DNA from 3 places in the Pantoea sp. X-Soil-TKNS-1280 genome. Region 2 is predicted to be linked to each of the others. Evidence: predicted binding sites of a transcription regulator. Region 2 holds the regulator's gene; each other region holds the start of a gene.
What was found. The regulator CRP, encoded in region 2, controls carbon source genes, mostly activating them, when cyclic AMP is high. The targets are predictions, from matches to a motif close to ATGTGANNNNNNTCACAT.
Positions count from the first base shown of each region.

Region 1: AC6I8X_RS26385 (PTS sugar transporter subunit IIB) is a predicted target of CRP. The motif match lies at 1,758-1,775, and genes of this name have one in related genera.
Region 3: rbsD (D-ribose pyranase) is a predicted target of CRP. The motif match lies at 1,431-1,448, and genes of this name have one in related genera.

Region 1 is NZ_AP035965.1:264,983-268,265, forward strand. Features, by position in the region: gene AC6I8X_RS26375 (glycoside hydrolase family 1 protein) at 1-9, opposite strand, end outside; gene AC6I8X_RS26380 (PTS sugar transporter subunit IIC) at 1-1,345, opposite strand, end outside; gene AC6I8X_RS26385 (PTS sugar transporter subunit IIB) at 1,358-1,672, opposite strand; gene AC6I8X_RS26390 (LacI family DNA-binding transcriptional regulator) at 1,931-2,872, shown strand; gene AC6I8X_RS26395 (M24 family metallopeptidase) at 2,899-3,283, shown strand, end outside.
Region 2 is NZ_AP035962.1:3,962,872-3,966,154, reverse strand. Features, by position in the region: gene AC6I8X_RS18535 (YccS/YhfK family putative transporter) at 1-1,454, opposite strand, end outside; gene crp (cAMP-activated global transcriptional regulator CRP) at 1,513-2,145, opposite strand; gene AC6I8X_RS18525 (OsmC family protein) at 2,447-2,851, shown strand; gene AC6I8X_RS18520 (phosphoribulokinase) at 2,976-3,283, opposite strand, start outside.
Region 3 is NZ_AP035962.1:4,292,889-4,296,171, forward strand. Features, by position in the region: gene rbsA (ribose ABC transporter ATP-binding protein RbsA) at 1-923, opposite strand, end outside; gene rbsD (D-ribose pyranase) at 931-1,350, opposite strand; gene AC6I8X_RS20060 (carbohydrate-binding protein) at 1,680-3,101, shown strand; gene AC6I8X_RS20065 (YgiW/YdeI family stress tolerance OB fold protein) at 3,137-3,283, opposite strand, start outside.

The DNA.
Region 1 (3,283 bases), on a different replicon from region 2:
ATACTTCATTACGCTTATCTCCGGTTTTATGAGTCAGAGGGGCCACGGTGTTGTCCTGGGCTTTTTGTTCTTCTGTCTTCAGCAGCGAACGTTCATAAGCGCGCAGGAAAGGTAGGTACATCAGGGCCGACATCACCATGCAAATCAGGCACATAATCACCGGGCTGATGGCCCAGTTGGCAGCCCATGAGGCGCCAATTGGCGCGGGTGTTGTCCAGGGCGTGAGCGATACCACCTGTGCCAGCCAGCCCATTTTGGTGGCCGTCCAGGCGAGGATGGCGTTGATCATTGGCACGCAGACAAAGGGAATAAACAGCATGGGATTCATGATGATTGGCGCGCCGAACATAATCGGTTCGTTGATGTTGAAGAAGCTCGGCACAATGCCCATCTTGCCGATGGTGCGCAGATGGGTCGCGCGGCTGCGTAACAACAGAAACGCCAGCGGTAAGGTCGAACCCACGCCGCCAATCAACAGATAGTGATCCCAGAAACCCTGCAGATAGATATGCGGCAGCGCCGTGCCTGCCGCCAGTGCCGCCTGGTTGGCTGAGAGATTTGCCATCCAGAACGGGTTCATAATTCCGGTCACGATCAGCGCACCGTGGATACCGGCGAACCAGAACAGCTGGCACAGCAGCACCGAAAGTAAAATCGCGGGCAGAGAATCTGACGCCGAAACCAGTGGCCCGAGCAGGTGCATGATCGCTTCGGGAATAATCATGCCGGTCTGCGCCTGAATAAATAAGTTCAGGGGATGCAGGGTGCCAATGATCACCACTACCGGAATCAATATTTCAAAGGAGCGGGCAACACCAGTGGGGACTTCTTTGGGCAAGCGGATGGTGATGTTTTTCTGCTTAAGCCATGCATAGACCCGCGTTGAATAAATGGCGGTGATCAGCGCGGTAAAAATCCCCTGTCCGGAAAGATAAGCGGTGGAGATGGTGCCGTTCGAGTAAGGCGCGGCGACCAGCAGAAACGCCATAAATGCCAACAGGCCCGACATCACCGGATCCAGTGAGAACTGCCGCCCGAGGCTTGCGCCGATCCCTACCGAGATAAAAAATGTCATGACGCCCATGCTGAGGTAAAACGGCAGCATCAGTTGTTCGCGGTAGGTCGCGGAGAAATCCAGCCAGGCACGGGCAAAACTGTTGGTCGTCGTGGCGGAGAACGGCGGGAAGATAAAGACCAGCATGAACGAACCGATGATCATAAACGGCAGCGCGGCAGTAAAGCCATCGCGGATCGCAATGATGTATTTCTGTTGCCCGAGACGTCCGGCTAACGGCGTTATCGATTGCTCGATAACGGTAATCATCGACTGATATAACGAGCTCATACCATCACCTTTTTAGTGAGCTGCCTCAATAAGCGACAGCGCGTAATCCAGCACTTTGTCACCGCGCTGCATACCGTAATCCATCATCTCGATTGGCTGGACGGGGATCCCCGCGCTGGCTGCTTTATCCGCCAGCGTTTTCAGCATGTATTTCACCTGTGGCCCCAGCAAAACCACCTGATAACGTGAAAATTGCTCGTCAAATTCGGTCACCCCATAGGCGGCGATATCGACAGCCAATCCCCTTTCCTGCGCCACGTCCTGCATTTTGCGCACCAGCATGCTGGTGGACATCCCCGCTGAACAACACAACATAATCCTGACCATCGTTATCCATCCTTCAGTGATATGCCTCAATGTGGTTATGATTGGATACCATACGGAAACCGGTTTCCATCAAGGAGCCAATGAAATGTGATAGTGGTCAATTTATTATTCATTGGTGGTTTTTTTATTAGATTCCCATCACAAAATACCGGCAATATGGATGTGTTTTATGCTGAAATGGAAATCCGGTTTCCATCCAGAATCGAAATCGCTATACTGCCGCTGGCGAAAGTTTGTTCAGAGTGTCCGGGGAGAAAGATGTCTACGATCAACGATGTATCGCGCTTAGCTGGGGTATCAAAAGCCACAGTGTCTCGGGTGTTGAGTGGTTCACGCGGCGTGAAGGAAGCCAGCCGCCTGGCGGTGCTAAAAGCGGTGGACGAGCTGAAATATCGGCCTAACGTCATTGCTCAATCGTTGTTCAGCCAGTCCACCGGTTGCATTGGAGTTATCTGCGCGCAGGAAAACATCAATCAGACCACCGGCTACCTTTACGCGCTGGAAAAACAACTGAGCCAGCATCAAAAACATTTGCTGTTGCGCTTTGCCAGCAGCAAAACCGATGTGATGAATGCCCTTGATGAGCTGACCTGCGGGCTGTGTGATGATGTGCTGATCATTGGTGCCCGCTTTCCCCTCGATATTCAGGACGATAATGTCATCCTGGTGGATTGTGCCGAAACCGCATGGCCAAATAGCCTCCAGTTCGATCACGCCTTCGCCGCCGAAACCGCCTGTAATTACCTGATTAGCCAGGGGAAGCGGCAGATTGCCTTGATCTATCCTGATGCCGGAAATGCCGGGGAACAGGTGTTATTCGGTTATAAACTGGCGCTGGAAAATAACCTCCTGCCCTATAATCGTAATCTGGTGCTGATGGATTCGCCCTCTTCGTCGGTGGCGCTGCAGGTGCTGCTCAACAATGCCAGCACCCTGAATTTTAATGCCCTGTTAGTGGCAAACGATCAGGAAGCACAACAGGTGATGACGCAGCTACAGGCATTTAATAAATCGGTGCCGGGCGACATCATGGTGTTTAGCCTGGCCGGTTCTGTTCATTTGCCAGGCCTGCCCACCATCCCGGCGATTGAATATTCAATGGATGCGCTGGCAACCCGAATTGTGAGCTGGCTGACGAAAAAGACCCAGGACATGCTGGGTTCTTATACGCTACGGGGAGACCTGTTCGTTCCCCGTTAACACATCAAACTCAGAGGGGACGGTAAATGACGCAGCAATACCCATACAGGCTCATGAAGAAACCGGCTCCTCCCACCTTCCCGGATGTAACAACGCCGGTGATCCCGGATGAAGTGATGCATCAACGCCTCGCGAACGTTCTCTCGGCGATGGGCGCACAGGGACTTGAGTTTCTGGTCATCTATGCCGACAAAGAACATGGCGGCAACTTTGAATATCTCTCCGGTTTTATTCCCCGCTTTGAGGAAGCCTTGCTGGTTATCAGCGCGCAAGGAACACTGACCTGGGTCATGGGCAATGAAAACCTCAAACTGGTGCCGTTCGCCCGCAACGCAGGGAACTGCCTGCACGCCCCCATTTTTTCTCTGCCGAATCAGCCGATGGATGGCGATCAACCGCTACACAAGCTGC
Region 2 (3,283 bases):
GGCAGCAGGAACTGCGCACCGTTGAGCGACAGCAGCTGAAGCGAGTACACCGCCGTTACCGTAAAGCCAATCATTGACCAGCCATAATATTTACGCGTCACCAGATAGCTGGCGAGGGTGATCGCCAGCATAAACAGCAGGGTGATGGATTCCGGCACGGCAAAGCGCAGCGAGGCAGCCGCGATCAATAACCCGGCGAAGGTGCCGAGGGCACGGTGCTGGATACGTACGCGAGTGGCGCTGTAGCCGTTCTGGCTGACGAACATGGTGGTCATCAGAATCCAGTAGGGTTTGGGGATGTTAAAGAACAACGCCAGCGCGCTGCCAAACATCAGCATTACGGCAAAACGCGCTGCGGTGCGTAACGCCGGGGACTTTAGCGACAGGTAACTGCGCAGTGCCGGAAAAAACGGCAAACGTCGCTGGCGGTCGGCCATCAGGTCACGGGTATAAAGAGGTTTCTGCGTGCGCAGGACGCGGGCAATCCGGCTGAAGTGGTACAGGCAAAAATTTCCGACCGGATTATCCGGGTGCTGGCGCGCAATCTTTTCCAGCGCCCCGAGCTGCTTCTCCATATGAAAGCGCTCCGGCAACTGGTGATAGAGGATAGCATCGGCCAACAGTCGCAGCCGCGCCGATATGGTCTTCGCATTCCAGCGGATCACCGCTTCAGCATGGCTCTGCTCCACCAGTTTTTGCACTTCTTCAGGCTGATGCAGGCTGACCGAGATGTGTTCCTGGAGATCGAGTGCCACCTGGAAGGCACGCGTCAGACGTTTATGGCTGTTGTTTCGGCTGGCAGACAACATATGCATCTGCTGATAACAGGTGGTGATCAGATCGACCGCTTTTTGCTGCCGTGCCAGCAGCGGAGGCAGGGCTTTTTCCGGGTCGGTCAGCTGCGTTAGCAGGGTGTATTTGGCATCGCAATAATCTGCCAGTTCGCGATACAGCAGGCTGAGAGTTTCGCGCATCGGCTGTTCTTTCCACAGCCAGAACCAAAGCCAGTTAAACAGCCCGTACCATAGCGTCCCGCCGATATACAGCAGCGGTGGCACCCAAATGGGCATCCGCCCCGCCAGGCTTAGCGTGAAGATGGCGGCGATAAGGGTGCCGGGCAGCAAACGGCCATGTAGCGGGCTGATTTCGCCAGTGACGCCCACCAGTAGCGGCAGAGCCAGCATAATCAATGGCAGAGGAACGTGGTAATCCGTCAGCCATTGAATCAGAAAACTGCCGGTAGCAAACAGGGAACCGCCAACAATCAGGCGTTTAAAGAAACGTTTATGGGGCGTATCCAGGCCTGCGATATTGCAGCAGGCGGGAACCAGCGAGAACAGCAGCCCTTTTTGCAGGTCACCAAACAGCCAGCCGAGAGCCACGGGCAGGCAAAGCACCAGCGTTTGCCGCAGGGCGTAATTAACTTCGGGATGATAGATGATTCGACGCCACATCAGCTCATCGCAGACAAAAACGGCGCGATGTGACCATCACGCCGTGGGTGAGAAGGAATTAGCGGGTGCCGTAAACGACGATGGTTTTACCATGTGCGGAGATCAGGTTTTGATCTTCCAGCATTTTCAGAATACGGCCAACTGTCTCGCGTGAGCAGCCAACGATCTGACCAATTTCCTGACGGGTGATTTTGATCTGCATCCCGTCCGGGTGGGTCATGGCATCAGGCTGTTTGGCCAGATTGAGCAGCGTCTGCGCAATGCGACCGGTCACATCAAGGAAGGCAAGGTTGCCGACTTTTTCTGATGTCACCTGCAGGCGACGTGCCATCTGCGCCGAAAGACGCATTAAAATATCCGGGTTTACCTGAATCAGCTGACGGAATTTTTTGTAGGAAATTTCAGCCACTTCGCAGGCAGTTTTTGCTCGTACCCAGGCACTGCGTTCCTGACCTTCTTCAAACAGGCCAAGCTCGCCGATGAAATCCCCCTGATTGAGGTAGGAGAGAATCATCTCTTTGCCTTCTTCATCTTTAATCAGTACCGCAACGGCACCTTTCACGATGTAGTAGAGCGTTTCCGCTTTTTCACCCTGGTGAATCAGGGTGCTTTTGGATGGATATTTGTGAATATGGCAATGGGACAGGAACCATTCGAGTGTAGGGTCTGTTTGCGGTTTGCCGAGAACCATTCGCTATTATCCTCTGTTGTAATCGTGCCCAAAACACAGGGGGCAATTTTCCCTGTCAGGCGGTGAAATCGTAGAGCGCTTCCAGTAAAGGAAATTATTCGGGTGGACTCTTAAGCCAGGCTTCTGATTCTTCCCGCCTTCGTCTATTACGACGAAAATATTTTCAGCTCTGTTTGTAGCACAGCTTTTGCTAGCTGTCTTCTGTTGTCTCGCTTCAGCAAAAGGGCGATTAGTCTGGATTGCTGTTTCTCAGGTGAAAGCGTACTCTGGCGGCAAATCAGCCGATTCAGGAGAAAGAATAATGCAGGCACGGGTCAAATGGGTGGAAGGGCTTACCTTTCTCGGAGAATCCTCATCGGGTCATCAGGTATTAATGGATGGGAACTCGGGTGATAAAGCGCCGAGCCCGATGGAGATGGTGCTGATGGCGGCGGGGGGGTGCAGCGCGATTGACGTGGTGTCTATCCTGCAAAAAGGGCGCAATGAAGTGACCGATTGCGAGGTGAAACTCACCTCTGAACGTCGTGAAGAAGCGCCACGGATTTTTACACACATCAATCTGCATTTTATTGTCAGCGGCAAAGCGCTGGGCGATAAAGCGGTGGCGCGTGCGGTGGATTTGTCGGCAGAGAAATATTGTTCGGTGGCGATCATGCTGGGCAAAGGGGTAGAAATTACCCACAGCTATGAGGTGATTGAGCTATAGCACGAACGTAGCGGCGCGATTTATCGCGCGGATTTTTTCGTGCAGCATGCACGGTCAGGCGATTTATCGCGCGGATTATTCCGATATCGCGCACTGGAATTGCGCGATAAATCGCGCCGCTACATTATTCAATCCGTTTACCTTCAATCAGCCGCTGCACCAGCGGTGTCATAATCAACTCCATCGCCAGCCCCATTTTGCCACCCGGCACCACCAGGGTGTTCATATGCGAGATAAAGGAATCCTGAATCATCGCCAGCAGGTAAGGAAAGGCAATGCCTTCCAGCCCACGAAAATGGATCACCACAAAGCTTTCATCCAGCGACGGTATCTCACGTGCGGCAAACGGATTTGAGGTATCAACGGTGGGTACGCGCTGGAAGTTAATATGGGTGCGCGAGAACTGTGGCGTGATGAAGTTGATGTAATCCT
Region 3 (3,283 bases), 330 kb from region 2:
TTGCCGCCGCTACGTGGCAGTGCGCCGTATAGCAGCTTCATCAATTCGGTACGGCCCGCACCCATCAGACCAGAAACGCCGAGGATTTCCCCTTTGCGCAGGGTGAAGCTGACTTCATGCACCCCTGGGCCACTCAGGTTTTCCACCTGCAAACGTACTGCGCCTGGCGTCTGGTCGAGATGTGGATATTGATCTTCCAGCTTACGACCCACCATCATCTCAATCAGGCTATCTTCGCTGAGTTCGCTGACCGTACGTTCGGCAATAAACTGACCATCACGGAACACCGTGACGTCATCGCAAATCTCGAAAATTTCTTTCATACGGTGGGAGATATAGACAATGCCGCAACCCTGCGCCTTCAGTTCATTAATGACGCGGAATAGCGACAGCGTTTCGGTATCGGTCAGCGCATCTGTCGGTTCATCCATAATGATCACTCGTGACTGGAAGCTGAGTACCTTAGCGATCTCAACCATCTGTTGGTCGCCAATCGACAAATCACCCACCAGCTTATGGCTGTTGAAACGCAGGTTGAGGCGTTGCAGCAGCGTATCCGCTTCGGCATACATCTTTTTCCACTCGATGCGCCCAAAACGGTTAACGAATTCACGCCCAAGGAAGATGTTCTCCGCGACCGTCAGTTGCGGGATCAAATTCAGTTCCTGGTGAATAATGCCGATGCCAGCTTCCTGTGACGCTTTCGGCCCGGAGAAAGTGGTTTCCTGGCCCAGCCACTGTAGCGATCCCGCATCCATGCTGTAGATACCCGTCAACACCTTCATCATGGTGGATTTACCGGCACCGTTTTCCCCGACCAGCGCCATGACACGCCCTGGCATGACCGACAGCGATGCACCCTTCAGGGCTTTCACACCGGGAAATGACTTTTCAATCCCTTTGAGTTGCAATAACGGTTGCATAACGACCTCAGAAGGTAACGCCCGCGCTCAGGATGACATTCGCATACGGAGAACACTCTCCGCTGCGAATGACCGCCTGACTACGCTGAGTCTGTTGTTTGAACTGTTCATGACTGATGTAACTAACGGCAATGATATTTCCCTGGTGCTGTTGCAAGGCTTCGAGCACGGCGAGCAGTGCACTGTGGAGCTGCGGATTGTGTTGCTTAATCTCTTCCGCCATCAGAGCGCTTTCGACCTGCATCTCTTCTGTTACCACCTCAACAACCTGTAAAAACTCGGGCGTACCCGGCGTCAGCGCCAGATCGATACGTTGCGGCCCGAGCGGAATGGGTAAACCCGCATCAGCAATCGTCAGCGTATCCGTGTGTCCCAGACGGGCAATCACATGAGAGATTTCAGCGTTTAATAAGCGACCTTTCTTCATTTAATCCACTCCACAGCGAAACGTTTCGCTGACCGGAGTGTATAAAATGTACATCGCAACTCAATGGCGACATCACGGAAATGTGATCGCCATCGAAACGTTTCGCTTGTGCCGGGGAAAATTTGAGTTAAGCAGGGAAAAGCTGAGTTCTTTTACCTTCGACTAAAGAACTTCCCTGGTTTTCAGAAGAAATTTCTTACTTAACCTTATGTCACTATATTTTCTGATGTGTCCGGATAAGTCATTTCACACAAAACCCCATACTTAACAACCATCCGTTGGCTGTAAATACAGATGGATCTATCTCAAGGACGATGATGAATTTCAAGGTGAAAACACTCGGAAGTTTGATTGCGCTCTCGCTCTTAACCGTCAATGTGCCTGTGGCAAAAGCGCATAACGATCAGGGAGATAAAGCCCGCACACCGAACGTACATTTCAGCACCCATCCCAACATGCAGAGCAGCCAAATGCTCAGCGCTTTGACGGCAAGCATGGAAGTGCAGGAGATGACAAATGAAGCTCCCCCCTGGTACTGGGCTTACCAGGGCTGGTATATGAGTGAAGGCGCTTTTTATTTTGGTCTCCAGCCAAATGGTGAATATGGCAAAACCGCACTGTTCAGCATTTTCGGCAAAGGCACACAAAGTAACGTTGAAGCGTGTAAGCGCGGCGCAGATTCGACCGACCCCGATACCGGTATGAGTTGTCATATTCCTTATGACTGGGAAGTTGGCCATCAATATACCTTCAATGTGAAACGCACCGGACAGGATGCTGCGCAAAGTCTGACAACCTGGCAAGGTTCCGTCACCGATCAGACTACCGGCCAAGAGACCATCATCGGTATTGTATCCGTACCTGCCCGCTGGTCAGACCTGCAACCCAGTCTGTTGGGCTGGGCTGAGTGGTTTTGGAATGGGGAACTCACCTGCGCACAACGTACCAATTTTGTTGTTAAGTACAGCGGCGTCTCGGGTGTGTATTCCGATACATCCACTCCATGGCAGAGCTATATCTCAGATTCAAATCCGAATACCTGCGCAACCTATGACATGACCGGGACTTATCCGACCGAAGCCATCATGAGTGCCGGGGGAACATTTGACGGAGACAACAACCCGGGTGATAACGCAGGAGACGCACCTGTCGCGGTGGTGCCCGACGATTTTAGCGTCACCAGTTCCCCTGATAGATCGATTGTCCGCGAGCTGGATGCTTCCGGCAGTAAAAATGCCGATTCATACAGTTGGAAAGTCGTGGGTGGTGGGGATAAATTCTTTTTGCAGGAAAAAGAAAGTGGTGTCTGGGTAAGAGAATCAGGTCTGGCTAAAGTTCGCGCTCTCGCCCCGGCAAATTCCAGCGGTACCGCCATCTATGAATTAACCGTCACCAAAAATGGCAAACAAGACACGAAGCGCGTGACCATGACCGTCACTGCACCGGAAACTCCGGCAACGCCGGAGCAGCCGGGCAACGGGTTCCCGGAATGGCAAGCGGGTACCCCGTATGTAGCAGGGGACAAAGTGACCTATGAAGGGATCAAATACGTCGCGAAATACTGGACGTTATTCAAACCTGGTTATAACGACGCCTGGAAACTGGCCTATCCAGGCCAGATAACAGAATGGAAACCATCAATGGCCTATTCCGGCGGCGATATCGTCACTTATCAGGGGAAAACTTACACGGCGGCCTACTGGACGCAGGGCAACATACCGGGACAGCATTCCGTCTGGCTGGTGCAATAACGGAAAGGGGCTGCCACGGCAGCCCCTGCTGGAGGTTACGGCAGTTTTCTCACCTGTTTCACATCCAGTTCAATGGCGTTGAAATCTTTATCCAGCTCACCCGTCAGTTCCACCCGATCTTTGGGTGAAATGGTTTGCCCATTCCAGTGCTTGTGATCAATTTCGACCTTCATGCTGCCGGT